DNA from 3 places in the Paenibacillus sp. FSL H8-0457 genome. Region 2 is predicted to be linked to each of the others. Evidence: riboswitches for the same ligand, from Rfam matches in the RefSeq annotation. Region 2 holds a riboswitch; each other region holds the start of a gene.
What was found. A riboswitch is a leader RNA that binds a small molecule or an ion and turns the genes downstream of it on or off. The one in region 2 is predicted to bind cyclic di-AMP.

Region 1 (10,512 bases), 1.8 Mb from region 2:
GATGCCAATGCAGCCGCATGGGGCGAATATGTAAGAGGTGCCGGCCGAGGGTCGACGAACATGGTTTACGTGACGCTCAGCACAGGCATCGGTTCAGGCATCGTGCTGGATGGCAAGCTGTTTCTGGGCAGCAATTCCTTTGCAGGGGAGCTTGGGCATCATATCATTGATCCCAGCGGTCCGCAGTGCAATTGCGGCAGCCATGGCTGCTGGGAGGTGTTTGCTTCAGGAACGGCCATCGGCCTGGCAGCATCCCAGCGGATGCTTACCCAGACCAGCGTTATTTCTGAACTGGCCGCAGCCGATGGAGGCGTGAACGCCAGGCATGTATTCGAGGCTAAACGTCTTCATGACCCCGTCGCAGTAGAGGTCATCGATCGTGCCGTTTATTACATGGCGCTTGGACTGGTTAATGTCATTCACAGCTTCAACCCCGATCGCATCGTGGTTGGCGGGGGTGTGAGCAGAGCAGGCGAGCTCCTTTTCCCGCAGCTTCGGGAAATGACGGATAAGCTGGTCATGCCGTCTTATTTAGGAACCTACGAGATCGTTCCTGCGGGACTGCGGGACGATGTTGGCCTGGTGGGAGCCGCAGCCTTGTTCCAATAATACATTCGTAAAGAAAAGGCAACAAAAGCCGCCCTCAAGGGCGGCTTTCTGATTATTCATGAAGAGAGCGGGAAACGGAGCGATCATATTTGCGTAAGCGAAGTCCGTAACTTGTGACAGGTGATAGGCGTAAACCGTAAGCCGTCATCCGTTTTCACTGGAGTCGAGTTTTTGGTTTCCTATTAGGTTTGTTTGTATCCGACAAACAATAAGCGGTTGCCCGCACTTTCCCGCCCGCCGACGGCAACCGCCGGCTCCAAACCCGCACGCGAGGCGGCCTGCAGGCTTGGAGCCGGCGGCTTCCGCTACTCCATGTATTTTGATGCGTCGAACGTAATCATGCTCGTATGGTTGGCATGTTCGATCAGTGAGGAGAGCCTGGTCACTTCGCGTTCCTTCTTGCGCGCCTGCGCCTGATAAGCTTCCGGATCGTATAAGGCCACGTTAAACAGCGTTACGGCGCCATCTCCGCTTCCCCGGCCGTTCTGGCGCTCCAGCTTCTTGCGGGAGCCGAGATGGGCAAGCTGTCCGATATCGCTGCGCATTTGTTTGGCAAGCTCGATCGCCTCCATGATGGTCATGTCGGAGCCGTTCCAACTAATGGTCTGCGTCGTGTTGGAGATTGCCATCAGCAGATCCAGCTTTCTGTAATCCGCTGCGGCAGCTTCGATCTCTTCCGTAATGGCATCCACGCTGCGTGCAGGATACTCCGCCGTTTCCCCTTTTTCAATGATCGTGCTGCTGTTGTTCAAGCGTTCCGACATCAGTTGATTCATGAGACGGTTGATTGCTGCCCGGACTGCCAAAGCTTCAGCCATCGTAATTTGACTCATAAGCGAAGGATCACCTCTTTGATTTCTTGTCTGAATATGTAAACGTTCCGAACTGCAAAAAAGTTGCATGCCCATTAACAAAACGTCGCCGGAGGTTCGATGGAGTGTTACATAATTGTCATGAGTATACGAGATGGCATAATGAAAAAACATGAAAATTTTCAGCCTATACGACATTGATTAACATATAGTGATAGATTTCTAGGATATTATTGACAGCATCCTTGCTTGTATACTATATTAAGAGAAGGTTACAAAATGTTAATGAATTTTGCCGAATTTCGTTTGTGAAAACGGGGGAACCGTCTTGGGTGAATTATTCTTGTACCATAGAGAGTATAGGGAACCTTCAACCGAACCCTTAGCTAACTCCGTAGGCATCGAAGGAGAGAACGTATTTTGAAGAAATTTGTCATCACATTGCTTGGGTCTGCAATTATTTTTTCTTCTGGTGCCGTATCAGCCTATGCTGATCAACAACCGAATTTTCAGCATCAAGTGAAGCAATTAGTAGGAACGCCTTATAAATGGGGCGGAACAACGACAAGCGGATTTGATTGCTCCGGATTTATTCTGTATATGTTTAGAAATTTCGACTTGGACCTTCCACGCACTTCCCAGAGTCAGGCTAAAGCCGGGGTTCATGTGGATCGCGAGGACCTGAGAGTCGGAGATTTGGTATTCTTCAATACAAGCGGAAGCGGCATTTCCCATGCGGGCGTTTACATTGGAGATGGACAATTTGCGCATGCTTCCAGCAGCAAGGGCGTAAGAATCAGCAAGCTTAGCGACTCCTATTACGAACCGCGTTATGTTACGGCGCGCCGTGTATTGAGTCAAGAGAACTATGCTAAACTGGTAGGAAGCGCGAGCTAATTGGAATACGCAGTTTAGAGTTCGATACATAACCGGAAAGCCTGACAAGAGATGATCTTGTCAGGCTTTCTTTTTTTATGGAAGATTATAATTTGGGATTCTGCGAAAAGATTCACTAGATTATTCCTTTACGACAGAGGCATTCACGGCGGCTTCCATGCCATTATTATAGGAACGGAACAAGCCCAGACGCCAGAAGGCGGCACCTTTCAGATCATAGCGCTTGGCCAAGCCGAGCTTATCGTCGACGGATGTGGCGGTTTCGCTGCTTAAGCTGATGCCGAGCAGGAGCTTCTGCTTAGGAACGCCTGCCTGAAGTGCCTGCTGAATGGCTTGGTCCACCAGACTGTTGGGTTCAGGAACCTGGGCTTTGGTGCCAACCGGATTGTACTGATACGCCATGACGATGAGATCATCGGCAAGGGAGGCCAGCGTCTTGTAATCATAGCCTTTATAGGCGCTGTTCAATGGCGGAACGGCTAAGGACAGAGCAATGTCGCTCGGCAATGCGGCTTTCAATTGCTTGACGTAATCATTAAGCAGCTTCTGCTGCTTCGCGGCATCCAGTTTAAAACCGAGCCCTTCGAAATCAAGCACCACGCCGCCGAATCCGTTATCCGCCACCGCAGTCGTGATGCCCTCAATGGACTTTTGGCGAAGGCTGCTGTCGCTGAGGACTTTGGTTAATTCGCCGTTTCCGTCCAAAGCGTAAACCATAAGGTACGGTTTAATCTCCCGATCCGCAGCATCCGCAACAATCGATTGCGGAGTCACGTCGCCGGCCGCCGCAGGCAGACGATACTCGTCGCCTTGAAGCGTAAACTGACCTTCCCGATCAATGCGGCTCCAGCCGAAAGCGACTGAATTCATGGATGCTACGAGATCCCGCTCTTGGAAAGATTGCAAAGCGTAAAAGGCTCTTAGATGCATTTCGCGCTGCGGCGACACGAGGGAGACCGTGCGAGTCGCCTGATTCCAGCCGACATTAACGCCGAATTGGCTGCTGAACGAGCTGAGCGGAATCAGAACGCGGCCTTCCCGCTGGACAGGGGGAGCGGCCAGCTTCACTTTTTTACCGTTGACGGTTGCGCTCGAGCTCCCGACTTGAAGCAGCACTTCCGTCGTTTGACCTTTCACCTCGCCAATGGCCTTCACCGTTTGGGTCTTGCTGTTCCACGTGATTTGAATGCCCAGCGCCTCACCGACCGTCCGGAACGGCACGTAAGTGACCCCTTTGTCTATCCTGGGAGCCGCATCGAATGTAAGCGCAACGTCATCCAGCTTGACCGAAATGGCAGGCGCAGCCTGTACCTGGCCGATATGGGGAGCGGTTCCGAGCAGAGATAAGGCAAGAACGGCAGCGACGGCTGTTTTTCCTATTGGTTTATGCAGCATGCTATTGTTTTCCCTCCAACCCAATAAAATAATAGAATGATTCTCATAGAATATGGGATTTGCTCTAGCATACGCTAGTATAGCAAAATTTTCATAGAGTTCCAATTGCATGATGTCATAGAATCGATAAGAGTAAGCATGTTGATTTTTTAAACTTTCCAGTATAATAATTGAAGGAATTCATACATAACCTGATGATTACATGCATAGGGGGATAAAGGCGTGTTTAAATTCTGGAAAAACAAAAAGGGCGAGAACAGCGGAGAGAAATCGTCGCTCCCGGCAGCGGAAGAGAGAATGGAAGCCGTGCCGGACCGGATCATCGAGCTTACGGGCCGCGAGGTTCAGCGTAGCGTGGCCCCTGTTCTGGGCATGACGGTGCTTGACTTGGCCGAGCGGAATGAGGTGGATTGGAACTCTTTTTGCAAAAGAGGGACATGTGCGCGCTGCCGCTGCATGGTGGTGGAGGGAATCGAGTATCTGTCCGAACCCAATCTGGCCGAAGAACGGCGCCTGGATCCGGAAGAAATCGAAGAGGGGTACCGTCTCGGATGCCAGAGCAGGATCGAAACGGTCGGCCCCGTCAAAATCAAGCATGCTCCATACTTTTGACGATATAGAATGACAAATAACAGTAATATATAAAAAGCAGGCAGCCGTACCATTGCGGCTGCCTGCTTTATCGAAAGGAAAACAATCGAAAATTCCTTCACTCCACGGCCAATTTGCTCTGTTCCCGGAACGAGCTTGGCGTTTGACCGGTAATTTTCTTGAACAACATCGAGAAATACTTGTCGTTGCCGTAGCCGACCTGGGAAGCAACCTCGTGCACCGGCATTTCGGAATCCGCCAGCAGGCGCTTGGCCTCTTCAATCCGGCGGGATATCAAGTAATTGAAGGGGGAATCGCCGACTTCTTTTTTGAACAGATGGGATAAATAATGCTGGCTGACATACATCGTATCGGCAATGTCCTTGAGGCTGATGCTCTGGGTGTAGTTGGCGTCGATAAAGTGCTTGGTCCGCAGCGCGATTTCATTCTTGCCCTTCAAGGATTGGAATTGGTGTTTAACGTCCACGATGCGATAAATCACGGTAATCAATGACATCAGCAGGTTCGTGCTCAGCGTTTCATATCCCAGTACCTGCGAATCGCATTCGCGGAGGATCTCGGAAAGATAGCTCTCCACTTTATAAGCGTATTTTTCGCAGGATATGACCGGCTCGACATAGGCCGGCAGCAGCATCCCCTGAGGCACCCCTTCAATGTGAAGCGAATCCACGCCGCAATAGATTACCTTGAAAGGCCCGTCCGTGATGGATTTCTCCTCATGGGGAATGCCGGGGTTATAGATGGCGACATCGCCTTTGTGAAGCTCATATACTTTACCTGCTATGGTGAATTCTCCGCGACCTTCAACCACATAGATGATCTCGCAGAAATCGTGGATTTGGGGCGGGCCATAAAAGAAGTCCTCGTCCACGACCTGGCCGGCAAAGAGCAGCTGCGGATTTTTGATGAAGCGGAAGTGATCGCTTTTACTATGCGAGATTTCGATTTTTGGCACGGTCTCGTCCCTCCTGAAAGCAGCATCCTTTTCCTATTATAATGCATATTGCTCCTCGATGCCGAAATCGTTTGCAACCCGCTTACGCATAGGTACACTGTCTTGCTGAAATTGGGGACCGATATAACAACATAGTGGGTTATCCTTGAGCCCGAATCAACTTACAATGATGTCATAATCCTTATAGGGAGGCGTGACATACATGACAATTGAAAACGATTACAGATGGCGGGACGGATTTCCGAAAATCGGCATTCGCCCTACGATAGATGGCAGACGGAGAGGGGTAAGGGAATCCCTTGAGGAACAGACGATGAATCTGGCCAAGGCCGTCGCCGAGATGCTGACGAAAGAGCTTAAATATCCGAATGGCGAGCCGGTTGAATGCGTGATTGCGGATACTTGCATCGGCGGCGTGGCCGAAGCGACTGCGGCTGCCAAAAAATTCAAGAATGCCGAGGTCGGCCTGACGATAACCGTTACGCCTTGCTGGTGTTACGGCACCGAGACGATGGATGCGGATCCTTCGCGTCCGAAGGCGGTATGGGGCTTCAACGGAACAGGACGTCCAGGCGCGGTTTACCTGGCCGCCGTACTGTCGGCCCATGCGCAGAAAGGACTTCCCGCATTCGGCATCTATGGCGAAGACGTTCAGGATGAAGGGGATACCCGCATTCCGGATGACGTTCAAGAGAAACTCCTGCGTTTTGCACGGAGCGGACTGGCTGCGGCCTATATGCGCGGACAATCGTACTTGTCCATGGGCTCGGTGTCGATGGGCATCGCCGGCTCGATCGTGGACGACAGCTTCTTCCAGGAATATCTGGGCATGCGGAACGAATATGTGGATATGAGCGAGTTTACGCGCCGTTTGGAAGAAGGGATCTATGATCCTGAAGAATATGAGAAGGCGCTTGCTTGGGTGAAGGAGAACTGTACCGAAGGACCGGATAACAATCCGGATCATCTGCAGAACAGCCGGGAGCGCAAGGATCTCGAATGGGAAACCGTCGTCAAAATGACGCTGATCACCCGTGATTTGATGATTGGCAATCCGCGATTGAAGGAGCTTGGTTTCGAAGAGGAAGCCCAAGGCCACAGCGCGATCGCTTCCGGCTTCCAGGGGCAGCGCCAATGGACGGATCACTCCCCGAACGGAGACTTTCTGGAGACCATCCTCAATTCCTCCTTCGATTGGAACGGCAGACGTTCGCCCTATATCGTGGCAACGGAGAATGACAGCCTGAACGGAGTCGGCATGCTGTTCGGATACCTGTTAACCAATACGGCACAGATTTTCGCGGATGTGCGGACGTACTGGAGTCCGGCTTCGGTAGAACGGGTTACCGGCTATAAGCTTGAAGGCAAGGCGGAGAACGGCATCCTGCATTTGATCAATTCCGGTTCGGCTGCGCTGGACGGAACGGGCGAGCAGGAGCTTGACGGCAAACCGGCCATGAAACCGTTCTGGGATATTACGGATGAAGAGGTCGACCGCACGCTCAAGGCCACGCAGTGGAGACCGGCTAACCTGGAGTATTTCCGGGGCGGCGGTTACTCGACCGACTACCTGACGCGCGGCGGCATGCCGATGACGATGTTCCGCCTTAACCTGGTGAAAGGGCTTGGTCCCGTCCTGCAAATCGCCGAAGGCTATTCCGTGGACCTGCCGTCGGAGGTGCACGATACGCTCGATAAGCGTACAGACCCGACATGGCCAACGACTTGGTTCGTACCGAACCTCACGGGAGAGGGAGCCTTCTCCAGTGTTTATGAGGTCATGAACCAGTGGGGCGCCAATCACGGCGTGATCAGTTACGGACATATCGGAGCAGATCTTATCACCCTGGCTTCGGTGCTGCGAATTCCGGTCAACATGCATAATGTGCCCGCTAATGAGGTGTTCCGTCCGCGTGCATGGGGCATGTTTGGAACGTCCGATCCGGAAAGCGCCGATTTCCGCGCTTGCCAGAACTTCGGTCCTCTATATAAATAAGGTCATTCGAGAGGAGAGCGAATCATGCTGAATGTAGAAACGAGAAACGAGCTCTGCAAATATGCCAAAAAAATCGTCGACAGCGGACTCGTTGTAGGGCCTGGAGGGAACATCAGCGCCAGGGCAGGGGACAAAATGTATTTGTCCCCGAGCGGTTTCGCGCTGGAGGAGATCGAGCCGGAGCAATGGATTGAAGTGGATATCCCGACGGGCGATATTACCGATATGGGTCTGCGGCCTTCCTCCGAAGTGCTGATGCACCTGTACGGATACCGCAGCAACCCTGACATCGGGGCCATGGTGCATACGCATCCGTCCCATTGCATTGCCTTTACGCTGGTGGAACAGGAGCTGCCGGTAATGTTCCCCGATCAGGCGGCATTGGTCGGCCGTACGGCTTATATCCCGTACATCATACCAACGACGGATTTGCTGGCAGATGCCGTCGCGGAGAAAGTGACCACGGCCAGCTCCATACTGCTGGGTAATCATGGACTGGTCACAACCGGCCGGAATCTGCGCGAAGCGTATTACCGGACCCAAGTGGTTGAAGAGAGCGCCAAAATTTATCTGAGCGCCAAGGCGGCCGGCACGCCGGTGCCGCTGACCGATCAGGAAGTAGACGATATTGCTGCACTGGAGAGCGAGGATTATCGAATTCAGCTTCTGCAGAAGATGAAATAAATGTCGAGTTAACGTTCAGACTCGGGTAGTTGAAATTTGAATCGGTATCGTACTAAAGGTGAGAAAGGATGCGGCGTATGAGCAATCCATCTGCGGTGCTTGCGTTTGACTTGGGGGCCAGCAGCGGCCGGGCGCTGCTGGGCGAAATCACCGCTTCTGATCATGACTCCCCCGGCATACTGAAGATTACGGAGATTCATCGTTTTGCCAATACCCCTGTTCAGATGGGAGATCATCTGCACTGGAACTTCCCGATGCTGCTCCAGGAGGTCAAGCACGGCATCCGTAAAGCGTTTCAGGACGGTTATCGACCGGCCAGCTATGGCATCGATTCGTGGGGCGTCGATTATGGACTGATTGACCGCAACGGGGAGCTCATCGGAGTGCCTTATCATTACCGGGACCTCCGGACGGAAGGCATGGTGGAGGAAACCTGCAAGCAGGTTGGCAGAGAGCGGCTGTTCCAAGAAAGCGGTCTGCAATTCATGCCGTTTAACACCATTTTCCAGTTGAATGCGATGCTCAAGGCGAAGTCGCCGATGCTGGATATCGCGGACAAGTTCCTGCTCACGCCGGATCTTCTGAACTATTTTCTTACAGGGGTTCAAGCATGCGAGTTTACCATGGCAACCACGACCCAGCTGTACCATGTTACGGAAGGCAAGTGGAATAACCGGTTAATGGATGAGCTGGGACTTCCCTCGTCCTTGTTCCTTGAACCCGTACAGCCGGGAAGCGTGATTGGCAGGCTGCAGGATGCCGTGGCGCAAGAGCTTGGCGTTCCGGCGATCGAAGCGATTGCCGTGGCGTCGCACGATACGGAATCCGCCGTGGTGGCCGTTCCGGCGAACGCCAGCAGGTTTGCTTATCTCGTATGCGGGACCTGGTCGCTTCTCGGAACCGAGATGCCGGAGCCGCTTGTCCACCCGGACGTGCTGGAAGAAGACTTCTCCAATGAGGGCGGGGCTTATCAGTCCTATCAATTGCTGAAGAATATCATGGGCCTCTGGATTCTTCAGGAGTGCAAGCGGCAGTGGGAAAATCAGGGACTGAAGTATTCTTATGCAGAGCTGGTTGAGCTCGCGGAGGACGCGGAGCCTTTCCGCAGCCTCATCCATCCCGATGATCTACGCTTCATGAATCCGGCCGATATGACGGCTGAAATTCGGGATTATTGCCTGGAGACCGGGCAGCCCGTTCCGCAAAGCGCCGGTGAGTATGTCCAGTGCATACTGCAAAGCCTGGCCCTAAGATACCGGGAAGTGCTTGAACGGATGGAAGTACTGACAGGGCAGTCGTACGATGGTCTTCATATGGTTGGCGGCGGCATTCAAAACGAGCTGTTATGCCGGTATACGGCGAATGCGATGGGCCGTACGGTGTGGGCCGGTCCGGTCGAAGCCAGCGCCATCGGGAACATGCTGGTTCAATTTGTGGCCAATGGCACGCTGCGCAGCAGGGAAGAGGGAGTCGAACTCGTGAAGCGGTCTTTTCCGCTGGCCTGGTATGAACCCGAATCCAGTGAGGATTGGGAGGCAGCGTTCCTGCGTTACAAGTCCTTGATCGGGCAGCAGCAGGCACAGCCGTGATCATGAGAGCGTTCAGGGACTGACAGCTCCCTGTTAAGATTCTCAACTTGCTTCAAAATCTGATAAAGAAGGATGTCGTTCCATGCTAAAAGGCATATCTCATTTGCTCTCGCCTGAGCTGCTGAAAATACTAATGGAGATGGGGCACGCGGATGAAATCGTTCTCGGCGACGCCAATTTCCCTGCAGCCAGTCACGCCCGGCGGTTGGTCCGGGCAGACGGACACGGAATCCCTGCGTTATTAAACGCAATATTGCCGTTATTTCCGCTGGATACGTACGTCGAATCCCCGGTAGCGCTGATGGCCGTCACCCCCGGAGATACCGTGAAAACGCCGATCTGGGAGGATTACCGCCAGATCGTGCAGCAGTTTCACGCCGTTCCCGTTGAATTCGATGAGATGGAACGTTTCTCGTTCTATGAACGCGCCAAGAATGCGTATGCCATCGTGTCGACGGGCGAACAAGCGCTGTATGCCAATGTTATCCTCAAAAAGGGCGTTGTCGTTTAGACTACCTGGTGCAATAATTAGAGAAGAGATCGCTGCGGCGGTCTTTTTTTTTCGGTTTCAGTTTGGGCTCTCATTAAATTAGTTGGCACCGGGAAAACAATCCACCAGTTGGTTACTTGCATAGTTTATTTCAAATTAGATTCGTGGTTGCTTCCATCCCACTTCCATTAGAGGGCTCTGATGGAAGGGATGTATTGCTAGATAGAGTAACAAGCTTGTCTTTGTTATTCCAGCCTACGCTCAGACCCATTTCTTCACTAACAAAACGCATGGGAACGACCTCGGTTTTTAATTTACGAATTACTAAATCTCTGCTGAGAGACAAGGTTACCATACGATTTTCATCTATGAAAAGGAATCACTGGAAAATAACCTAGTACTTAAACTAATAATTCAAAATGAACTGATGCTATGAAATTAACGGATAACCAATCACCTCGAATATCGCCGCT
Region 2 (10,512 bases):
TTGGTGATGAGCGACAAGGGCTTAAATTTGCTCCGCGCGGCAAAGGCAAGCAGCAGTCCGATAATCAATGCCACCACAAAAGCACAGAGCGTGACCCATACCGTCATTTTTAATGCGCTCAGAAGCTGCGGCAGTATTTCAAACACATATTTCCAATCCCACATACGCTACAGCCTCCCCGCGGTCAGTTTGCGCTCCAGCAGTCGAACCGCCATCGAGACGAGCGTCGCAATGACAAAATACATGAGGAGCAGCAGCACCAGAATCTCGGTGGTCCAGGAGATGTAATTGTTGCGGAGCACCATCGCCTGATACGTTAAATCCGCCATCGTGATGAAATAAACGAGCGAGGTGGATTTGATGAGTTCCACAAGCTGATTCCCGAACGGGGGAAGCATTCGCAGGGATGCTTGGGGCAGTATAACGTTCCACAGCCTCTGCCAAGGCTTCATATTAAGCGCCACGGCAGCTTCCCACTGTCCTTTCGGAACGGCCAGCACCGCGCTGCGAACAATCTCGGAGCCGTATGCGCCGAAGTTAAGTCCGATCGCGAGAATCGCCGCCAGCATTTTCGGAAGCTCGATGCCGATGAACGGAAGGGCAAAATACAACCAGAAGAGCTGCACCAGCAAGGAGGTTCCCCGAAAGATTTCGACGTACACGGCCGTCGCCGTGCGGACGATCCAGAGCTTCGACAGCCGGCACAATCCGGCTGCAAAGGACATCGCGATAGCCAGGATGGCTGAAAAGAACGCGACGATAATCGTGATCTCTGCTCCTTTGAGCAGCGTCGGAAGAAAATCGATCCAAGAATTCGGCATGCTATTCCCCGCAGAGCGCAGCGGCCGTCATCTCACCCGGGAGCTCTTCTTCCGTGAACCCGAACTCTTGCAAAATTTCCAGCAGCTCGCCCGACTCCTTCATCTTCTCAAGCTCGGCATTATAAGCCTCCTGGAACTCGGTATCCGCTTGGCGGAAAGCCGTAGCCCCGTAACCGCGAACGCTTTCGCCGTCGATGACCGGCTGCTCGAAATCAGCCACGCGTTCGATGCTGTCGTCGCTGGCTGAATCCAGCATCGCCTGCAGGGACGGCCCCGTCATGGTAATCGCCTGCACCCGATCGGCCTGGAGGGCGCTAATCGCCGAAGCCTGGTCAGGGACCTGTACGATCCGGTCCGCAGGAATGCCCGACTTCTCCATGTAGCCGATTTCGACCGCACCGGTCATGACGGCCACCTTGGCCTGCTCATTCTTGGCAATGTCCTCATAGCTTCCAAGTTCCATCGGATTCCCTTGCTTTACCGCAAGGGCTTCCCCGATGCTGTACTCCGGGTTCGCGAACAGGACGGCAGAGCATCGGTCCGGATTAATGAACATGCCTGCCGTGATCAGATCAAACCGATCGGCCTGCAATCCGGCGACCAGCGAACCAAATTCCGTTAGCTCCCCTCTCATCTCCTTGATGCCAAGACGCTCCAGAATAACGCGGGCAATCTCAACCGCTTCGCCCGTGAGCTCCCCATTGGCTTCTTTGTAGGCATACGGCTTCTCGTTCGCAAACCCTACGGTGATATATCCCTGCTCAATGGCTCGATCCAGCGTACTTCCTTTGTCGCCGCAAGCCGCGAGCAATACCACCATCATCACGGACAACACCAGCACAACCACTTTCTTCAAAACCTTCCACAACCTTTCGTAATAGCTTTTCACTTTCTTAAAAAAACGGCATGACGAAATTATCCGTGTTAGCACATGTGTTAACTTGGATATATAGACGTTCAGATACCCGTGCATGGGACGAGGCTTCAGGGAAGATGATTCATCCGCTTCCTTGCACGCTTTGACCCAATGCCGTCTGATCGATTCAATTCGTTCCACATTTGCAGACGTTGCCCCTCCTCTGTAATTGAATGCAAAAAGACCACCAAACAGGGGATCTAGACATAGCTCCGCCAGCAGGGGGTCAAAAAATAGAGAAAAGGCCCCTATAGAGAATAAAGGGCCTTTTGTATGAACATCCATTATGTATGCAAGACCCATCCACTGCTGACGAGGTTAGCTGACGGACTCGGGTAAGATGGTACCCTACACTCGTGAATTCCAAGTGACTCGCCCCTGGTGAAACTGGTTCCCCCGCTTTCCGGAATATGTATGCCGGAAACTAAGCGTGTGTTCATGATAAAGGGAAGCTCAGGAAAAGTCAAACCCCTTTAACCGCTTTTTCTGGAAATTCAGAAGTAAAAAACACCGTTTTTGCAACGAGGATATTGAGCCTTTTGAACACCTTGTTTAAGGCTGTCCATACACCGGATTGGTCATGGAATCCATGCTCCATTTTCCGCTATATAGCAGGCATTTGACGGGTCTTGCGGAAATCGTTCATGCCATATATGTTTTATGCCATGAATGAGCCCCGGATCAGGAAGTCTGCCCGTATGAAATACGGGACCGAAAAAAAATTTTTGAAACACTCCATAAATAAGTCTGATAACAACGCCTGGAATGACTTAAAAAAAAGCCCCGATGCTTAGCATCAGGGCTTTTCTTGTCATACTGCGGTATAGCCGCCATCCACCAGCAGGCTCGTGCCCGTAATGAAGGAGGCCTCTTCACTGGCGAGGAACAACACGGCTTTGGCCACTTCTTCCGGCTGTCCCAAACGGCCCATCGGATGAAGGCCGACCAGGTGCTGCGTGATCGCTTCCGTTCTTCCCTTGATCAGCGGCGTATCGATATATCCCGGACACACGGCATTGATTCGGATTCCTTTGGAGGCATAGTCTGCGCTGAGCGACTGGGTTAATAGCTTGACGCCTCCCTTGGCCGAAGCATAGGCGGTTACTCCTGCTTTTCCGACATGGCTATGGATCGAGCCGCAGTTTACGATTGCCCCTCCGGTTCCTTGGGACAGCATTTGCTGAATAACATATTTATCGCACAGGAAGACCCCTGTCAGATTAATATCAATCGTTCTCTGCCAGTTATCCATCGTTAACTGATCGGCAGGAGCATCATGGGCAATGCCTGCATTGGCAAACAATACATCGACACGGCCAAAATGCTGCACCGTCTGATTCACCATATTCGCGACTTCCTGCTCTTGGGTTACATCCGTTTTGACGAACAGCGCTTCAAAGCCGGCTCCTCTCAATTCGTCGGAAACCGCTTGTCCCTGGTCGGAATAATCCGCGATAACGACCTTGGCTCCCTCTTTTGCAAAAAGTCTGACTGCCGCTTCGCCAATCCCGCTGGCGCCCCCCGTCACGATGACAACCTTGGAATCAAATTTCATGCGTTGATCACTCCTATGTTGTAAATTCATCAACCGGCTATCCATTCATGTAGAATAGGCAAATACCGACCATGATATTCCAATACCCCGTTTCCTAATGAATGACCAGCAACCTATCGAAGAAAAAGAATGTTCGCTAAAAATAGTCGCAAAGCAATAACCCTATTCAAGCTCAAGCCCAGTCAGACCGGACGCTCAATCGTAAACATCTCTCCCAGGGTCGAATAGATATTTCCTGCCATGCGGCTCACAGGTTTCAACTTCGATGCGTCAATCCGGCCATGCTCGTAGAGCTCCTCGGACACGTGAAATCGGACGACGCGGGCAATCAATAGATCAGCGGCAGGCAGCTGATCCGCGCCATCCAACGTGACGACCTGCTCCAGCACGCATTCCATGCGGATCTTGGATTCCAGAACGCCGGGAACCTTAACAACGTCACTAACGACCGGGGTTAAACGGGTTCGGTCAAGCTCACTTTCGTTCGGAGGCAGATTCGCCGCCGTTTCGTTCACGGCTGCAACGGTATCTTCATCCACGATGTGGATGACAAGCTCGCCGCTCTGCATGGCATTTCTCGCCGTGTCCTTAGGTGCACTGTTCTTTCGCTGAACGGAAACCGACAGCAAAGGGGGATTGCTCGACACAATGGAAAAGTAACTGAACGGCGCCGCATTCAGCACGCCATCCGCCGATAATGTCGTAACGAAAGCGACCGGACGCGGAACGACGCTTCCAATCAGCAGCTTGTATGTGTCCCGTTCGCTTTGGGTATTCGGGTCAATGGATATCACTTGGGTTGCCCCTCTCCTGTATGTTTGACTTGTATAGGCTCCAACCCCTGCTCGATTCGGGCACGCTCCGGTTCGAACCAGGCAGGAAGCTTTAATTGTTCCCCCAGCGAGTGCAGGTCTTCGTCCACCGTAAATCCGGGCGGATCGGTTGCGATCTCAAACAGGATCCCCCCACGTTCCCTGAAATATAACGCTTTGAAATAGTTACGGTTCCTGATATCCGTAGGGCGAAATCCCTGCTCCTTCACCCATTCATGCCATTTGCCGTGCTCCTCATCATTTTGGGCCCGCCATGCGATATGATGGGTCGTTCCGGCACCTCCGGCTCCCAAAGGAATATCCCGCATCGGCAGATCAATCACGTTGCCGAAGGGGCCCGCAGCTTGAAACCGGGCATAATTGACGTCCTCTCCAATGTAGGTCAGTCCCATGACGTTCTCCAGCGCCTTCTTCGTTTCCTCCCATTTGCTGCTGAACAGAACCGCGCCGCCGAATCCCTTAATGGCTGTATCCGGAGTTATATCGTCCACGGACCAGCTGTTATTCGGACCGCCTTCCCGCTCCACCAACTCTAGCGAAAGCCCGTCCCGATCGGAGAATTGAAGATATTGTTCGTTAAACCGGAAAGCCTTCATGACGGGAACGCCAAAGCTCCGCAGCCGCTGTTCCCAATAAGGCAGGGCCCCTACAGGAACGGCAAAGGTCGTATATCCTGCCTGTCCTCCTCCACGCAGCCCTCTTCGCGAAGCGGAGGAAGGGAAGAAAGTGATGATCGTTCCGGGTTGTCCTCCCTCATCCCCGAAATACAGATGATATACCTCGGGCGCATCGTAATTCACGGTCTTCTTTACCATTCTGAGTCCTAGCACGCCTGTATAAAAACCAACGTTCTTCTGCGGATCCTGCGCATAAGCGGTAATATGATGAATGCCTGCCGTATATAATGTCATATCCCATCTCTCCCTCACCGTTTCGTGTCGAAACCCTTTATTTCCGTTCATGATCCGTTTTGCATGATGGATGAGCCATAAACCATAAATAATTAAATAATCTTTAAATTTAATATCTTTATTTTAAGATTATATAATTTTCTTATCGTTGTCAAGCTCCTGTGCACCCCAAATATATAAAAAGCCGCCAAGAACGATTCCTCGCTCTTGGGCGGCTTTAATATGCGGCTAAAAGCCGTCTCCCTATCCCACGGCTTAAGCCTTTTTCCATTTCTCCTTAAAGAACAGCTGGTACACTCTGGTTACGATAATTTTAATGATCATATAGATCGGTACGATCAGCAGAATTCCGATAATCCCGCCAAGATCCTGCCCTACCAGCACCAGGATAATGATGGTAATGGGATGGATCGCCAGCTGTTTGCCGAAGATATACGGACCAATCAGGTTATCCTGAATCTGCTGGGCCGCCAGAATGACGACAAGGGACCAGATCGCGGTTCCCGGGGACTGAATAAAGCCGATAATCACGATCGGGATCGCGGATAGAATGGCGCCGATAAACGGTATGAAATTCGCGATGACCGCCACGACCGTCAACAACAGCGCATAAGGCAGGCCGATAATCAGGAATCCGATATACATCAAAACCCCCAGCGCCAAATTGACGAGAACCCGGCCTACGATAAAGCCTTTGAGTGCATTGTTGATTTCATCCAGCACCGAGGCTCCCTCGCCCTTGAATCGGTCAGGCAAAAAGCTGACCACCATCTTCCCGAATTTCCCGCCTTCCTTCAGCATGTAATACAGGAGAATCGGGAACGTAAACAATACGATGGCAAAATTCGACACGAACGAGAACAGATTCATAATATAATTCGTCAGGAACGTGAAGCCTTGATTCAAATAATCGGTGAGCTGTGTAAGCGGGTTGGCGTTCTCCGGAAAAATATCCTGGAAAAAGCCGTTATTCTCCAATTCCTGAAGCTGCTCGCCAAGCTTGGCAAACAAGGCTGGAGCGTTCTGTACGAGAGCCACGATCTGATCGCGCAGCGATGGCCATACGCCCAGGATAAAGCCGGTAAGGATGCCCGCGAACACGACATACAGGAGCAGGATGGCCAGCGAGCGATTTAGCTTGCGTTTTTCGAGGAGATCAACCAGCGGTCTGAGCAGGTAATAGAAGAATCCCGACAGCATCAACGGCACGAGGATGATGGAGAAGAACGAAAGTACGGGTCTGAATATAAAATCCACCAGCGATCCCAAATAAATGATGGTCAGCACCAGGATCACGGCAAGACACAATTTGAAAAACTTGTTCATTTTCAGCAAAAAGCATGCCCCTTCTCCTATTTTTTCACCATCGTATCATGACAACGAGTACGGATTCAAATGGCTCCTTCTATATTCGTTACAAGAGGCCTTATCCTAGCCGCCAACGTTTTAGGACCTTTCGGTTTCACTCCATGCCGCCGATATATACTTCTTCTAACGCCTCACGTATAATATGAAGGATTGCTAGGGCAAGGCTATAGTGTAGGAGGATATCATAAACATGCATGTTACATCCATCATTCTTGGTCTGATCATCGTTCTGAATATCGTGTTCTCCATGTTCGTGGTTTTCAGGGAACGGCGGGATGCCGGCTCCACCTGGGCATGGCTGCTGGTGCTATCCTTTATCCCGATTCTGGGCTTTGTGCTGTACTTGCTGTTCGCCCAGAATTTAAGAAGAATCCGTCTCTTTCATTGGGACGATCTGCAAAAAACCGGCATCGAGAAAGTATTGCTGTCCCAAATGGAAGGGATGAACAACGGCGAATACCCGTTTACCAATCAAGCGGCGGCGGACAACAGCGATTTGATCCATATGCATATCAATGAGAACCAGGCGATCCTTACGGACGACAACCATGTTGAAATTTTTACGGATGGACGCAGGAAGTTTGAACGGTTGTTTCAGGATATCGAGGAAGCCAAAGACTATATACATATTCAGTACTACATTATCCGCCGCGACGAGCTTGGCAAGAAGCTAATCTCCCTGTTGACCCAAAAGGCTAATGAAGGCGTGAAGGTCCGTGTTCTATACGATGAGCTGGGATCGCGTCAACTAACCAAAGGCTTCTTCAAGGCATTCCGCGAAGCCGGCGGAGAAGCCGAGGCCTTCTTCCCGTCCAAGCTGCGCTTCATTAACCTGCGGCTGAATTACCGGAATCACCGAAAGCTGGCGATCATCGACGGCAATATCGGGTATGTCGGCGGTTTCAACGTCGGGGACGAGTACCTGGGCCTCAACTCCAGGTTCGGGTATTGGCGGGATACGCATCTGCGCATCCAAGGCGAGGCCGTTTATGCGATGCAGGTTCGCTTCATTCTGGACTGGAATCAGGCTTCGCATCATAACGATATCACTTACGAATCGAATCTGTTTCCCAAGATCAATTCGCCCGGCAATGTCGGGATTCAGATTGTTACCAGCGGTCCGGATTCCCGATATGAACACATCAAGAACGGTTATATCAAAATGATTTCGTCCGCCAAGAAATCGATTCATATTCAGACGCCTTATTTTATCCCGGACGCCAGCCTCCTGGATGCACTGCGTATTGCGGCGCTTTCCGGCGTAGAGGTGCATCTGATGATTCCGGATAAACCGGATCATCCCTTCGTGTATTGGGCTACCTTATCTTATATCGGGGAAATGCTGGGTACCGGGGCTAATGTGTATCTCTACAATAATGGCTTTATTCATGCCAAGACGATCATCATCGATGAGAAGATTTCATCCGTGGGCACGGCGAATATCGACGTTCGAAGCTTCAAGCTGAATTTCGAAGTGAACGCATTCCTGTACGATGAGCATATATCGAAACAGTTGACCCACATCTTCCACCAGGATCTGCGGGTATCCAGCCAGCTTACGATGAAGCAGTATCTGGAGCGTTCACGGTGGATCAAGTTCAAGGAGTCCATCTCCCGCCTGTTGTCGCCTATTCTATAGGACAACCCCGAGACGCTGCCGTATCATTTAGCAATCCAGAAGAAATGTGAGGGCCAGAGACCATTTATACTAAAACCAAGGAAAACGAATCGATCATATTAAAACCTGGGAAGGATGTTGAACGTGGCTAAACTGACACCGTATATTTTCTCTGAGGATGCAAAAGCGCAGGCTGAATTTTATACCCAAGCACTGGGAGGGGAAATCTTATCCGTGCAAACCCATGGCGAGGTTCCCGGAACCAAGGAAGAATTGAAAGACAAGGTCATGCATCTGAGTCTGGTAGCCGGAGGAATCCCGATCTTTATGTCGGACTCGATCTTCCAAACCCTGGAGCGTGGGAACGGAATTCATCTAAGCCTGTCGTTTGAGAGCGATGCCGAAGCCCATGAAGCTTTTGACCGCTTGGCCGAGGGCGGCAAGGTGATTGATGCGCTGAAGACTCAATTCTGGGGAGCGCTGTTCGGGGTGCTGGAAGACAAGTTCGGCGTGTTATGGCAGGTCACGACGGAAGTCCAAGCCAATTAATCTTAGAAAAGGCCCTTCAAGTTTGGCTTGAAGGGCCTTTTTTGCGTTCAGTCCTTATTCTCTAATCGATCGCTGACCTCGTATAGACGCAGGGATAATTCATCCCCTTGGGCATTGCCTAAAATATCGCCGTATCGACTACGCAGATTGTTCCAGCACTCGTGTATTACTTTCTCAAGAGCCTTTCCTTTATCGGTCGTATAGATCAGCGACATCCTTCCTTCCACCCGATTGTATACCAGCCCTTTAGCGGCCAGCTTCTCAATCAGTCGGGTTACGGTGGATGGCTGGAGGTGAAGAATTTCGCCTAATTCCTTCTGCGAGATTCCTTCCTTCTCATATACAGCCATAAGCAGATATGCATACGTAGGCGACAATCCGCTTGCGGCAAACTCGTCTTCGGCCATCTTGGTAATGACCCGGCTAAGGCGATTGGCTGTGAAGTAAAGGCATTCCTTGATATACGTATTGAGCATAACGGTTACCTCTTTCGCTGAAGTTCATCATGTTGAAACACCACATATTGTTTGCACATACAAATATAGTGGATTTCGAAATAAAAGTAAAGCGGCAGTTTCCCCCCGTCTCTTGGAGTCATCTGCCGCTTCATTCTATTAGGATATGTCGTTCAGGTTGCGATCCTGCTTAGGATAACGCTGCTTTATTCAACATGGCTCTGATCCATGTACATGACTTCCCATAGATGTCCGTCCGGATCCTGGAAGCTCCATCCGTACATAAAACCGTGATCCACCGGGTCGTTGGAAGGCGATCCCCCAGCAGCCAGCGCAGCGTTCACGATGTCATCCACCTGCTCCCGGCTTTCTGCCGACAGCGCCAGAATCACTTCCGTTGTGTTGGCCGCATTCGACAGATCTTTCTTGGTGAACGTCTTGAAATAATCCTCGGTGAGCAGCATGGCAAAGATGTTATCGCCTATGACCAGGCAGGCCGCATTCTTATCCGTAAACTGCTCATTAAACTCAAAACCGATTTTCGAGAAAAAGTCTTTCGTTTTCTCCAGATCCTTAACCGGAAGATTCACAAAAATATTATCGATTTTCAATGCCATCTACGATCACCTCATCCATTTGATAGATTCATCTTAGCATGGGCAGCGGCATGGCATTTCTTTTCGCTTGCTATGTTCAAGCCAGTATTCGTCCAATTCCGTGAAAAACACATCCGTAAAATGGCCTCCGCTCTCTTATACCGTCATATTAGTTCGATAACTCCGCTGCACGCAGTAATCTCATAACCGTTACGACCGTTTGAGCTTTGGTTACGTGAGATTGCGGATCCAGCTTGGTAGCAGACACCCCCAGCATTATCTTCTGTTCTACGACAAAGGCGACAGAAGACTTCGCATAGGACGAAACCCTGGAGTGATCCTTGAATTTGTTTAACAGGCCTTTGTTAGCTTCATCATTCTTCTTACCGGCATACTCCAGCACATTGCTTAGAATAACCGCCAATTCCTCGCGCGTAATCAAGCTGTTGGGATCAAAGATATCGCCTGTGCGTCCCTTCACCAGTCCTGCAGCTTTGGCAGCCGCGATTTCTCTGGCATATCGGGATTTCGGATCCACATCCTTGAAGCTGGAATCCTTGTCGTCAGGCAATAGACCCAGCGCTTTCACCAGGATGGAGATGATCTCGGCACGGCTAATGTTTTTATTTGCACCGAACGAACCGTTATTTTCTCCGGATACGATCATTTTGGCGGTAGCTTGCGCCACGTCTTCCCGTGCCCATGAAGGAATCGCGTCACTAAATCGGATGTCCTGCTGTACCAGCGCATAAACGCCGCTGCCGGTTTTCTTGATTTCAACGGTCACCGTGCCGTCCGTATTCACTTTAAACAATGTCGGAACGGATCGAAGCTCGTTTGTACCCGGTATATAGACCACTCCGGTCGCACGTTTTATATTTATCTTTTTC
Region 3 (10,512 bases), 870 kb from region 2:
CACCATTCTGCTTGGCAAGGATCAGGAGCTGCAATCAGGACATTGATATAAACCGGAGCTGCGTCCCTTCTGGGCAGCTCCGGTTTTTTAGGTTCGGACGCTCCCTCTCCCCTCAGCTTTGCTTCATCGCATATATCATTTTTTACATGATTTTTTGATTTGATGAAACATTTCCCATTATTTAGTCGTTTATATAGGCGGGAGTGAAAACAGAAGGAGGAATTACAATGAAATCCGTACAAATCATCAAACTAGCAGGTACCGCATCCATAGCATTGTCTTTAATGCTTACATCCTCATCGCTCATAACCATTCCTGCCCATGCGGCAGCAGCCTCCACATCGCAGAGCAAGGCAGCCTGGAGCGCGCTCGATGTGAAGCATAAACCTTATACAAACAAAGGCGTCGTGTTCATTCCACTGAAGGAAGTTTCCGAGCAGCTGCAGCTGCAGCTGACGATCCCTGGAAAGAACGAGCTGTACATTAACAGCCCGACCCAGTCTGTTCGCATTATTATTGGAAATTCGCGCGCCGTGAATGCCAAGGGTACCGCTTTGAAGCTCGAGGCGGCTCCGGTTGTGAAGAAAGGCGTGACTTATGTTCCCGCCAGCCTGATTACCAAAGGCTTCGGCATTCAGCTGAAGTACGACAGCAAATCCGGACTTCGAACCACCTTTGATTCCTGGTCCCGATACGCTTATGCCTCCAAGGCCAATATGCTGTTCTGGGTGAATCGCGAGACCGGTATGCTGTCCATGGGGAAAGCCGGAACGACGCCAACGAAAGTCGGCATTCTCCCGGTTGAGGATATCGATCAAGTGGGCTTGAACGCACATCGCATCAACAGCAATACCTATGTCGTCGACTTGTCCAATTATTACGGGGAACCCCATATCCATGAAGGAAGATATCGGGTGCTCATTCAAGACAAGAAAATCCTGAAGCTTTCCAAAACCAATCACACCAATTTTGCCGGGATCAACTATCATCCGGACCAACTCAGCTACAAAGGCAATATCGCCATGATGAATGGCAGCACGCTGGAGCTGGTTCATCCGATGGGCAAAACGGTAAAAACCTACGATCTGGCCGCCCTCACCGGTGTTGACGATCATTTTATTGTGGAAGCGATCGAACGGGACTTCCTGCTCGTCCGTCCCTATACGAAGGCAACCCTGTATATCGTTGAACCGACAGGCAAGTCCGCAGAACTTATCTATCCCGAACTTTTGGACGAGGAGAGTATCAAAGCTATTGAAGAGATGCCGCCAAACGAAGTGGGTTTCATCGGAGACGGCCTTACGTATGACGGATATGCCGGCGGCAAGCTGAAGCTTCAATACGAAAATCCGTTTCTTGATATAAAGAAAGAGCTGACCTACGCCCTTCCATTCTAACCGTATCAATCACAAAAAAAGACCGGCGGATTCATTCACGAATCCAACCGGTCTTTCCTTATGTCCGCATCTAGAAAAATGCTTATTTATGGTATCATTCCGCTGTTTGAAGAGCTTCTCTAAACTCCTCCGGCGAGGCATTCCACCATTCCTCGTTACGGGAGATCAGCAGTTCGCGCAGCGCTTTCTTCTCCACGTCGCCAAGCCCATCCAGAATAATCTTGCGCTTCATCGCCGCATCCATTTTATTCACATGGTCGGCGAGGATTTTCCAGCCGCGGCGGGCATCATGGTCGATCCACATTTCGCACGCGGTCATGCCTGCATAATGCTGTCCTTCCGCGGTACGGTCTACAGCTACCCACACGATCCATACCTGGCGTCCGTTGGGCACTTCATCACGGTTCATGCTGAAGCGGATGCCCTTCTCCACCTTGCTCTTTGCATGCATGGCTCCAATATCCACTCGCGCCTCGCCATTGTCGATGATGACAGGCGACAAACTGTTCAGATCGATGGAGCCGGATCCAAACCCCTTATGCTTACTCTTGCTATTGATAATATTCAACGCAATGGGTTTCTTCGCACCCTGCTTCTGATCTTCGTTCTCCACTGCTGCCGACCTCCTATATCAGAGCCGATTCTCACGTATCAGCCGCTAAATTGATAACCATGTCCCAATAATTTTATTTTAACTAATAATCCCCCAAAAGCAAACATATACATGCACTAGATGCTTGTCAACGGGAGGTTGTTCGATATGGTCCCACCACGTGCCAAAGTCTTTCTATCATCCCTGCTTGCCCTTGGTTTGCTTGCAGGATCGATGCCGATATTTCTGAATCCAGGGTCCTCAGCGTCTGTCCTTGCCCCAAATGCGGGCAAGCCCTCTGCCTCTGCCGTGGAGAAGGCCCCGCTCTCACCGCCTAAGGTGCAGCCTGATACTCCCGCTCCGGCCTTAAGCGACCGGCTGGTGGAATATCACATGGATGTTCGGTACGAGCCTGAGGAGAACAAACTTAAGGGCAAGCAGACACTCACTTGGACTCACCCAGGCAAAAAAAGCGTAAATGAGCTGTACTTTCATCTGTATCCCAATGCCTTTGCTTCCGATGAAACGACCTTTATGAAGGAATCGGGCGGCAGGCTTCGTTCCGACCCCATGCCGGACGACGGGTACGGCTCCATGACCATTACCAATGTGAAAACCACGGAAGGACTGGCCCTGACCCATCGCCTTCAATTCGTCCAACCCGATGACGGGAACATCAAGGATCACAGCCTTGTCAAACTTAGATTGCCCAAACCCATCAAGGGCGGGGAGAGCATCACCATTCACATGGAATTTGAAGTCGAGCTTCCCAAAATATTCGCGCGCATGGGCACCACCGAGAATTTTATTATGGCTGGCCAATGGTTTCCTAAAGTATCGGTCTATGAACCGGCCGGACTTCGCGGAAGAGCCGAGGAAGGATGGAATCTTCATCAATACCACGGCAACTCCGAGTTCTATTCCAACTTCGGCATTTACAGCGTTCGCATCCGGGTGCCCGAGAATTACATTGTCGCCGCGACCGGATTCCCGACCAAGCCCGCCCAAAAGTCGAACGGGGAAAAAATTTATCAATTCTATGCCGATGATGTGCACGATTTTGCCTGGTCGGCCTCGCCCAATTTTGTCACGGCCGAGGAAGCCTTCTCGGCACCGGGCGTGCCGGGCGTCCGCATCAAGCTGTATCTCGATCCGGCCCATAAAGACCTGAAGGACCGTTACTTTGATGCCGCCAAGTCGGCACTGGCTTCGTTCGGTAAATGGTACGGAACCTATCCTTATTCCACGTTGTCCATCGTCGTCCCGCCGGAGTCGGGCAACGGTGCAGGCGGTATGGAATACCCGACGCTGGTCACGGCCTTCGGGGCCAAGAACGATTCGCCGGGTTATGAGCTCGAACGGACCGTCATTCACGAGATCGCCCACCAATATTTTTACGGAATGATCGCAAGCAACGAATTTGAGGAAGCGTGGCTGGACGAGGCCTTTGCAACCTATGCAGAAGAAAGAGTGATGGAGAAGGAATACGGCATTACCTCCAACACCGCTGCTCAAGGAGCATCGATTACCTCCCCTGCCCCGCTGAAGATGGAGTCCTGGAAATACAGCTCACACGAGAACTACGCGCTGAATGTTTACACGAGAGGCAAGCTGGTGCTGCAAGGCATTGAACGGCAGGTCGGTCCACAGATGATGGGGAAAATCATGCATACCTATGCCCAGAAATATCGGTTCAAGCACCCAACCACGTCTGATTTTCAGAAAGTCGTCGAGCAAGTAAGCAAAACATCCTGGCAATCGTATTTTGACCAATATGTATATGGAAGCCAAATGGCCGACGTCGCCATCGATGTGATCAAAACCAAAAATAAAGGCACGTCAGACCATCCGCGGTATGAATCCACGGTCAAGATTACGAGCAAGGACGGAGATATAACCGATGTGCCTATCGTGTTCGCCTTTGAAGACGGCAAAACGGTGGAGCGAACCTGGAGCGGTAAGGACGAAAAAGTTACGTACACCCTGGAGTACAGCACCCCGCTCGCCTGGGCCATGGTTGATCCGAAATACTCCATCGTTCTGGAGAATAGACACATCAATAACTATATGAAGGCAGGAATGGATCCGAAGGTGGTCACACGCTGGAATCTCAGTATTACCAAGCTTGTGGAGACGTTGTTCGGCAGCCTGTCATGGTGAGGGGGGAGCACATGAAAAGTTATGCAGGCCAAGGGTGGATCAGTGTTAAAGACCAATTATACGTCTCCATTCTGCTGTTCTTGTACCGCATGCTGTGGGGATATTGCCTGTACCGGCTTGTAAAATCGGCAGTCGTCCCCCTGCTGATGCGGTATCCGGATTCTGCCCCTAACGAGCTTAGTCGCCTGTTATTCTTCTACGAGGGCGAGATGAGTCTATCGTTAAGCGGCACGGTCCATACCTATGGTTGGCTTCTGGCCGCTCTGCTCCTGATCCGGATGGTATGTACCCCGCTCATTCGGGCAGGCATCTTCTATAACCTCCACCAGGAGGCTAAGGGCGAGCGCGGATTATTCTTCTTCACCGGCATGCAGAAGCTATGGAAGCCCGTTACGGTATTTTATCTGATCGAACTTGTTCTTACCTTTGTGCCCGGATACTGGATTCTGCCCAAAATCCTTCCGATCCTGCTGAACGGGATCCATGAGCCGGTTCTGCTGCTTCATGCGCTGCCTCATGCAGCCGGCTGGTTTCTGTACGCCTATCTGATTCGCCTGTTATTGCTCTATATGCAATTCGGCCGTACGGACAATTCCGGCATGATCAGCTCCGTTCTTGCGCTCTTCCGCCGACTGGGCACGGCTGTGCTGTTATCCCTTACCGTTGGCGGATCGGCCTGCGTCATTCTTTTGCTCCTGAGCTCGGCATCGCTCTTCTGGGCGGGATTGATCGGCTTGATTATTCAGCAAGCCTCTTATTTTTTAAATGGACTCTTCCAAATTTGGGTAATTTCCGCCCAATATCATTTGTGGCGGGATTCTTCTTCGCAGCATGCCTAATCGTTACATTTCGTTACCATCATATGATAAACAAGCTCGTAAATATGCTGTAATCGGAAGCGACACATTTCTCTCTCGGACTTGATTTTACAAAGAATAGAAGCTCATTTTTCCTCAATATTACATTTTCCGATGGCCAAGTTACAAAAAAACCTGATCCCGCATGATGGGGACAGGTTTTTTTGTATAAAAATGAGCTTTCCTCATTTGCCAAATTGTTAATACTCTGCTAAAATAACGAATATGTTAGTAACAACTTTGTCATCTTTACTGTAACTTTTTGCTGGAACTATGTAATTTCGTTAAGCATGTTGGAACGTCAGACGTCTATGAATGGGTTCATCAACATTTTAAGGAGCCGAATTCCCATGATTGGGAAGCGGGGGATCCGTTTTGGGTGAATTGATCTCGCAAGAGAGGGATCATAGGGGACCTTCAACCGAACCCTTAAGCTAACCTCGCAGGCAATGGAAGGAGCTTTTTGTTTTGAAAAAGAAGTTAACGGCCATTTCTCTAGGCCTGGCCCTCGCACTCACATTAGGGACCGGAAGCGCTTTCGCCGATTCCAAATTAAATACTGCAATCAAACCAGCCATTGGTGTCTCTTATAAAACAGGTGGAACCACAACGAATGGTTTTGACTGCTCCGGATTCACCAGCTATATCTACAAGAAACTTGGTCTTAGCCTGCCGCGCACGTCTGGAGCTCAATACAAAGTCGGTACGGCCGTAGCCAAGAGCAAGCTGAAAGCTGGCGATCTCGTGTTCTTCAACACATCCGGCAGAGGTGTATCTCATGTGGGTATTTATGTTGGGGGCGGCAAATTCGCTCATTCCTCATCCTCGCGCGGTGTCATCATCAGTCCGCTGAGCCAGAGCTATTACGCCAATCGATACGTAGGTGCTAAGCGAGTCATGAGTCAGTCTACGTACAAGTCTGTAGCTGTGAACTACAATTAATTACTGGAACTTCATTGATTTATCCTTTACAAGAAGCCCTGGGCGTATGAGATTGTGCCGATCTCATCCAGCGGCTTTTTCTTTTGTCTGCTCTGTGTATACCTTTATAACGTTTGGGACAACGAAAAAGTTCCCACTTTTCGAGAAAAAAAGAAAATTATTATGCGAATTCACTTCGCCCCCTCATGTCGTTGCATCTTCTACCCTTTATATACCCTCCTCTCCCTTCATTAAACACCCTAATGGAAAAATATTGATTTTATTTTCTGAGGACTACTACGAGCAGCGATACGTAGGTGCCGAGCGCATCATGAGCAATGATCAGTATGAAAAGTCGACCGGAGAATCCTCCTAAGCTTCGATGTCTTATCCTCGTCCTGCCCATACATATCCGTTTGCCCGTCAAAGGAGACCTACTTCTCTTGGACGGGCTTTTTGATGCGGCTAGAATGTTTGAGAAATGGGGTATAATTTAATTTGTAATTATGACAGGGGGACTTTGCCAATGGATGCAGCACCGATTTCATTTCATACGGTGGTCATGCGTGAAGAGCACGCGAAAGAAATATGCGCCTGGACCTATCCTCCTCCCTATAACATTTACGCTTTTCTTCCCTGGGAGCAGATGAAGGGGCTTGAGATCGAGTTTGGGGATCCCGACATCCGCCGGGAACAGTACATTTCGATTTTGGATGAACGGAAGACGCTATGGGGATTTGCCCAACTGTTTCCGATGCATGAGGTTACGCGAATCGGGCTGGGCATGCGGCCTGATTGGTGCGGGCGGGGAATGGGTAAACGGTTTATGCAGACGATTGTCCGGGAAGCGAGGCGGAGGCGGCCTGCCGATGAGATCGACCTGGAGGTAATGACCTGGAATGAACGTGCGATCCGCGCGTACGAAAAGGCGGGCTTTCATATCACCGATACGTATGAGCGCCTTACGCCGACGGGAAACGCCCTTTTCCACTGCATGGTGTATGAGCCTCCGGCAAATGAGGAATAGTAATCTTTGTCTATATGAAAAGGCACAATTTTGTGTACTTTTTATGAAGGTGCGCGGTATAGTTGCTTTTTTTGTCACAACTGGCTATGCTGTCTATGGATGTTGGTTTATAATGGAGACAAGTGCAAAAGTGCAGTATACATAGAAGGGACGATATGACGATGCAAAAATGGATCATGAGCGGATTGTTCTTCGTCGCATGTGCGTTGGCTATTGCGCTGATGTTTACGCTCCCAGGCAAGGAACAGGTAGCTCAGGAAGAGAAGCCGACTATGCCGGAAGTGACTCTGGATGCTGCCACAGCGGAAGCCACACTGAAAGCAAGCTGCATCAGCTGTCATGGTGACCAACTTCAAGGCGGCGCTGGACCGGCTTTGAATCAAGTAGGTGGACACATGGATGCGGACGCGATCTTCAACGTTGTAACCAAAGGCCGTAAGGGTATGCCTTCCTTTAAGGATCAACTTAAGCCTGAAGAAATCGCAAACATCGCGCTGTACCTTGCTGAGAAAAAATAAATCAGCTTATACGCAAAACACGCTTGAACCTGGAGAACCTCCCGGCGCAAGCGTGTTTTTACATATTGGGGAGCTATGAGCCGGTTGGATCCGACTCCCGTCTATTGTCCCGTCTTGCCGTCCTTGGAACGGCTTTTCTCATAGGCCTCGTTAAACTGCTGTGCTTCCTTAATATCCACAGCCGTAATGCCGCCGTCGTCCCAGGAAGTGAGACGCAGCGTAACGACTTTATAATCTATGGTGATATAGGGGTGATGTCCGAAAGCTTCCGAAATAGCTGCCACTTCATCAACAAAAGCGATTCCCTTCATGAAGGAGGAGAAGGTATACTTCCTGACGATCCATCTCCCTTGTTCAAATTCCCAACCCTCAAGCTTTTCCAGATGAGCCTCTACTTCTTGCTGCGTATAAAGCATCTTTTATCTTCCTCCCCGAAAAAAACCTATCGTAAAGCCGACTGACACGTGTATGGGCTTCTGTCATCTATTCTATTCTGCCCTGTTTCCGTTGATAACTGGAGTGATTACACAAGAGCCACAAAGGCCAACTCTTCTTCACCGATCAAAATATGTATTCGATGGTTATTCTGGTCATGCATGACCACGCCGCTGCCGACGCTAATCACCGGCTCCGTGCCCAGCGCATAGAACAAATCCTCCGCCAGCGCCTCATGAACCTCATTCCGCTCGGCTTCGCCCAGATTGCCCCAATCCTCCGCTTCCATTTCAAAGAAAACGTAGCTGTCGGAAATTCGCCCGACGGCTTCGGTCAACTCCGCGAGGATTTCGCCGTAATCCCTTCCGTGCTTCACACCCATCTCAATCACTCCTTTCCTTACCGTACTAAGCTTCGTTTCCCTTCCTTCCATTATACCGGAAATTACAACTAAAAAAAAAAGCCCGACCTGACGATAAATAGGATAACGCCCCACAAAAGGGGCCCGGTTCTCCATGAGAGCCGTTCTGACGAATGGATTCGTTATTTTATTTCTCACGGATGAGGTGTGGTATGGAAATTTCAACAATTATAGGCTTAATCATCGGTATCGTCGCGGTACTGGTGGGCATGATTCTTAAAGGTGCCTCCCTTCTCGCTTTGTATAACCCGGCAGCCTATCTAATCATTCTTGGCGGTACGGCAGCAACTTTATTCATCGGATTTCCGTTATCCGAGCTGAAAAAGATTCCGAAGCTGGTCAAAATGACCTTCGTGAAACAGAATCTGATGGACAAGACGGACATGATCAAGCTGTTCATGGAATGGGCTTCGATTACGCGCCGTGAAGGTCTGCTGGCTCTGGAAACCAAAGTCGATGAGATCGATGACAGCTTCCTGCGTAACGGAATGCGCATGATTATCGACGGCAACGATCAGGAATTCGTACGCGATGTATTGATGGAAGATATCAACGCCACGGAAGAGCGCCATCGTTCCGGCTCGCTGATCTTCTCCCAGGCCGGCATGTATGCACCTTCCCTCGGAGTACTCGGAGCCGTTATCGGTTTGATCGCTGCACTATCCCATATGGAAGACATGGGCGAGCTTGCCCATGCCATCGGGGCTGCGTTTATTGCTACCCTGCTCGGTATCTTCACCGGTTATGTCATCTGTCACCCGATTGCGAACAAACTCAAGCGCCTATCCAAGCGCGAGGTTGAAATTCGACTGATGATGGTAGAAGGCCTGCTGTCCATTCAATCCGGTGTATCCACCATTGCAATCAATCAGAAGCTCTCCGTGTTCCTGACACCATCCGAACGCGCTGAGCTCAGCGAGAGGGAGGCTGGTGCTAGTGAGCAAAAAGACTAGACACGAGCCGCACGAGGAGCATGCCGACGAATCCTGGCTTCTTCCGTACGCAGACCTGCTGACATTGCTTCTGGCCCTGTTCCTGGTTTTGTATGCCATGAGCGCGACGGATGCACGCAAATTTCAAGAAATGAGCGAAGCCTTCAGCGTTGCTCTCACCGGCGGAACCGGCGTGCTGGATTACAGCAAGACCGAGCCCAGCGACACCCCGCCTAATATTAACGATCATAAAGCGACAACCCCTTCCGTTCCCGCAACAACGCCTGACCAACGTCGTGCCGAGTTGATGCGTCAGGAACAAGAGGATCTGGAGAAGCTGAAGAAACAGCTCGATAATTATATTAAAAATAACGGTTTAACCTCTGAGCTCAGCACCAAGTTAAACCACTCCCAGCTGGTCATTACGATCCGGGATAATGCCCTGTTCCCGTCCGGCGAAGCCGTGGTGAAGCCGGAGGCCCGTAAACTGGCCAAGGCCATATCGCAAATGCTTCACAAATTCCCGGATTATGAGATCATTGTTTCCGGTCATACGGATAATGTGCCGATTTCCAACAGCAAATATCCGTCCAACTGGGATTTAAGCTCGGATCGAGCATTGCAGTTCATGAAGATTCTGCTCACCAACTCGGAACTGGACCCTAAACGGTTCATGCCGATCGGTTATGGAGAATACCATCCGATCGCCGATAACAACACCGCTGTTGGACGAGCCAAGAACCGTAGGGTTGAGGTATCCATTATACGTAAATACCAGGATAGCGCAACGTTTACCAGCGTGAATGAATAACCGGTAAAGGAACGGTCTAACCGACTATAACACACCCTAAACAACCGATGCATCTGGCCTCCAGATCTCATCGGTTGTTTTCTTTTTACACAAGGGATTCACAAACCCGGTACACTATAATTGCTACTCGAGCTTATAGTTCAGCAGCCGGCCAAGCTCTTCCTTCTCTTTGTCATTAAGATCGCGCCATGAGCCGATACGTTGGCTGCCAAGTCGAATATTCATAATCCGGATTCGCTGCAGCTTTCGAACCTCATAACCAAAAGCGCTGCACATTCTGCGGATTTGCCGATTTTTCCCCTCCGTCAGAATGATTCGAAATACGCGTTCGGACATTCGCGTGACCTCACAGGGGAGCGTCATCTCCCCCAAAATTTTGACGCCGCCGGCCATTCCGCGAAGGAAGGATTCAGTAACCGGACGGTCCACCGTCACAATATA

Region 1: another riboswitch for cyclic di-AMP. It lies ahead of MHI43_RS19905 (C40 family peptidase); the one in region 2 lies ahead of ehuB (ectoine/hydroxyectoine ABC transporter substrate-binding protein EhuB).
Region 3: another riboswitch for cyclic di-AMP. It lies ahead of MHI43_RS00485 (C40 family peptidase); the one in region 2 lies ahead of ehuB (ectoine/hydroxyectoine ABC transporter substrate-binding protein EhuB).

What each region holds. Positions count from the first base shown of each region.
Region 1 covers NZ_CP150293.1:4,506,676-4,517,187, reverse strand. The annotation lists gene MHI43_RS19915 (ROK family protein) at 1-609, shown strand, start outside; gene MHI43_RS19910 (hypothetical protein) at 915-1,442, opposite strand; cyclic di-AMP (ydaO/yuaA leader) riboswitch at 1,705-1,838, shown strand; gene MHI43_RS19905 (C40 family peptidase) at 1,842-2,318, shown strand; gene MHI43_RS19900 (stalk domain-containing protein) at 2,439-3,713, opposite strand; gene MHI43_RS19895 (2Fe-2S iron-sulfur cluster-binding protein) at 3,936-4,325, shown strand; gene MHI43_RS19890 (AraC family transcriptional regulator) at 4,423-5,280, opposite strand; gene MHI43_RS19885 (L-fucose isomerase) at 5,483-7,276, shown strand; gene MHI43_RS19880 (class II aldolase/adducin family protein) at 7,301-7,960, shown strand; gene MHI43_RS19875 (rhamnulokinase family protein) at 8,038-9,549, shown strand; gene fucU (L-fucose mutarotase) at 9,632-10,060, shown strand; gene MHI43_RS19865 (hypothetical protein) at 10,191-10,310, opposite strand; gene MHI43_RS19860 (YxeA family protein) at 10,493-10,512, opposite strand, start outside.
Region 2 covers NZ_CP150293.1:6,353,834-6,364,345, forward strand. The annotation lists gene ehuD (ectoine/hydroxyectoine ABC transporter permease subunit EhuD) at 1-164, opposite strand, end outside; gene ehuC (ectoine/hydroxyectoine ABC transporter permease subunit EhuC) at 168-821, opposite strand; gene ehuB (ectoine/hydroxyectoine ABC transporter substrate-binding protein EhuB) at 823-1,677, opposite strand; cyclic di-AMP (ydaO/yuaA leader) riboswitch at 2,032-2,178, opposite strand; gene MHI43_RS28700 (SDR family NAD(P)-dependent oxidoreductase) at 2,549-3,292, opposite strand; gene MHI43_RS28705 (flavin reductase family protein) at 3,475-4,086, opposite strand; gene MHI43_RS28710 (ring-cleaving dioxygenase) at 4,083-5,036, opposite strand; gene MHI43_RS28715 (AI-2E family transporter) at 5,292-6,371, opposite strand; gene cls (cardiolipin synthase) at 6,595-8,043, shown strand; gene MHI43_RS28725 (VOC family protein) at 8,167-8,571, shown strand; gene MHI43_RS28730 (MarR family transcriptional regulator) at 8,619-9,047, opposite strand; gene MHI43_RS28735 (VOC family protein) at 9,233-9,643, opposite strand; gene MHI43_RS28740 (glycosyl hydrolase family 18 protein) at 9,792-10,512, opposite strand, start outside.
Region 3 covers NZ_CP150293.1:97,612-108,123, reverse strand. The annotation lists gene MHI43_RS00510 (heavy metal translocating P-type ATPase) at 1-46, shown strand, start outside; gene MHI43_RS00505 (copper amine oxidase N-terminal domain-containing protein) at 228-1,397, shown strand; gene MHI43_RS00500 (YwhD family protein) at 1,492-2,010, opposite strand; gene MHI43_RS00495 (M1 family metallopeptidase) at 2,158-4,149, shown strand; gene MHI43_RS00490 (hypothetical protein) at 4,161-4,988, shown strand; cyclic di-AMP (ydaO/yuaA leader) riboswitch at 5,335-5,470, shown strand; gene MHI43_RS00485 (C40 family peptidase) at 5,475-5,948, shown strand; gene MHI43_RS00480 (GNAT family protein) at 6,454-6,954, shown strand; gene MHI43_RS00475 (cytochrome c) at 7,116-7,472, shown strand; gene MHI43_RS00470 (4a-hydroxytetrahydrobiopterin dehydratase) at 7,574-7,888, opposite strand; gene MHI43_RS00465 (hypothetical protein) at 7,996-8,289, opposite strand; gene motA (flagellar motor stator protein MotA) at 8,481-9,281, shown strand; gene motB (flagellar motor protein MotB) at 9,265-10,071, shown strand; gene rluF (23S rRNA pseudouridine(2604) synthase RluF) at 10,195-10,512, opposite strand, start outside.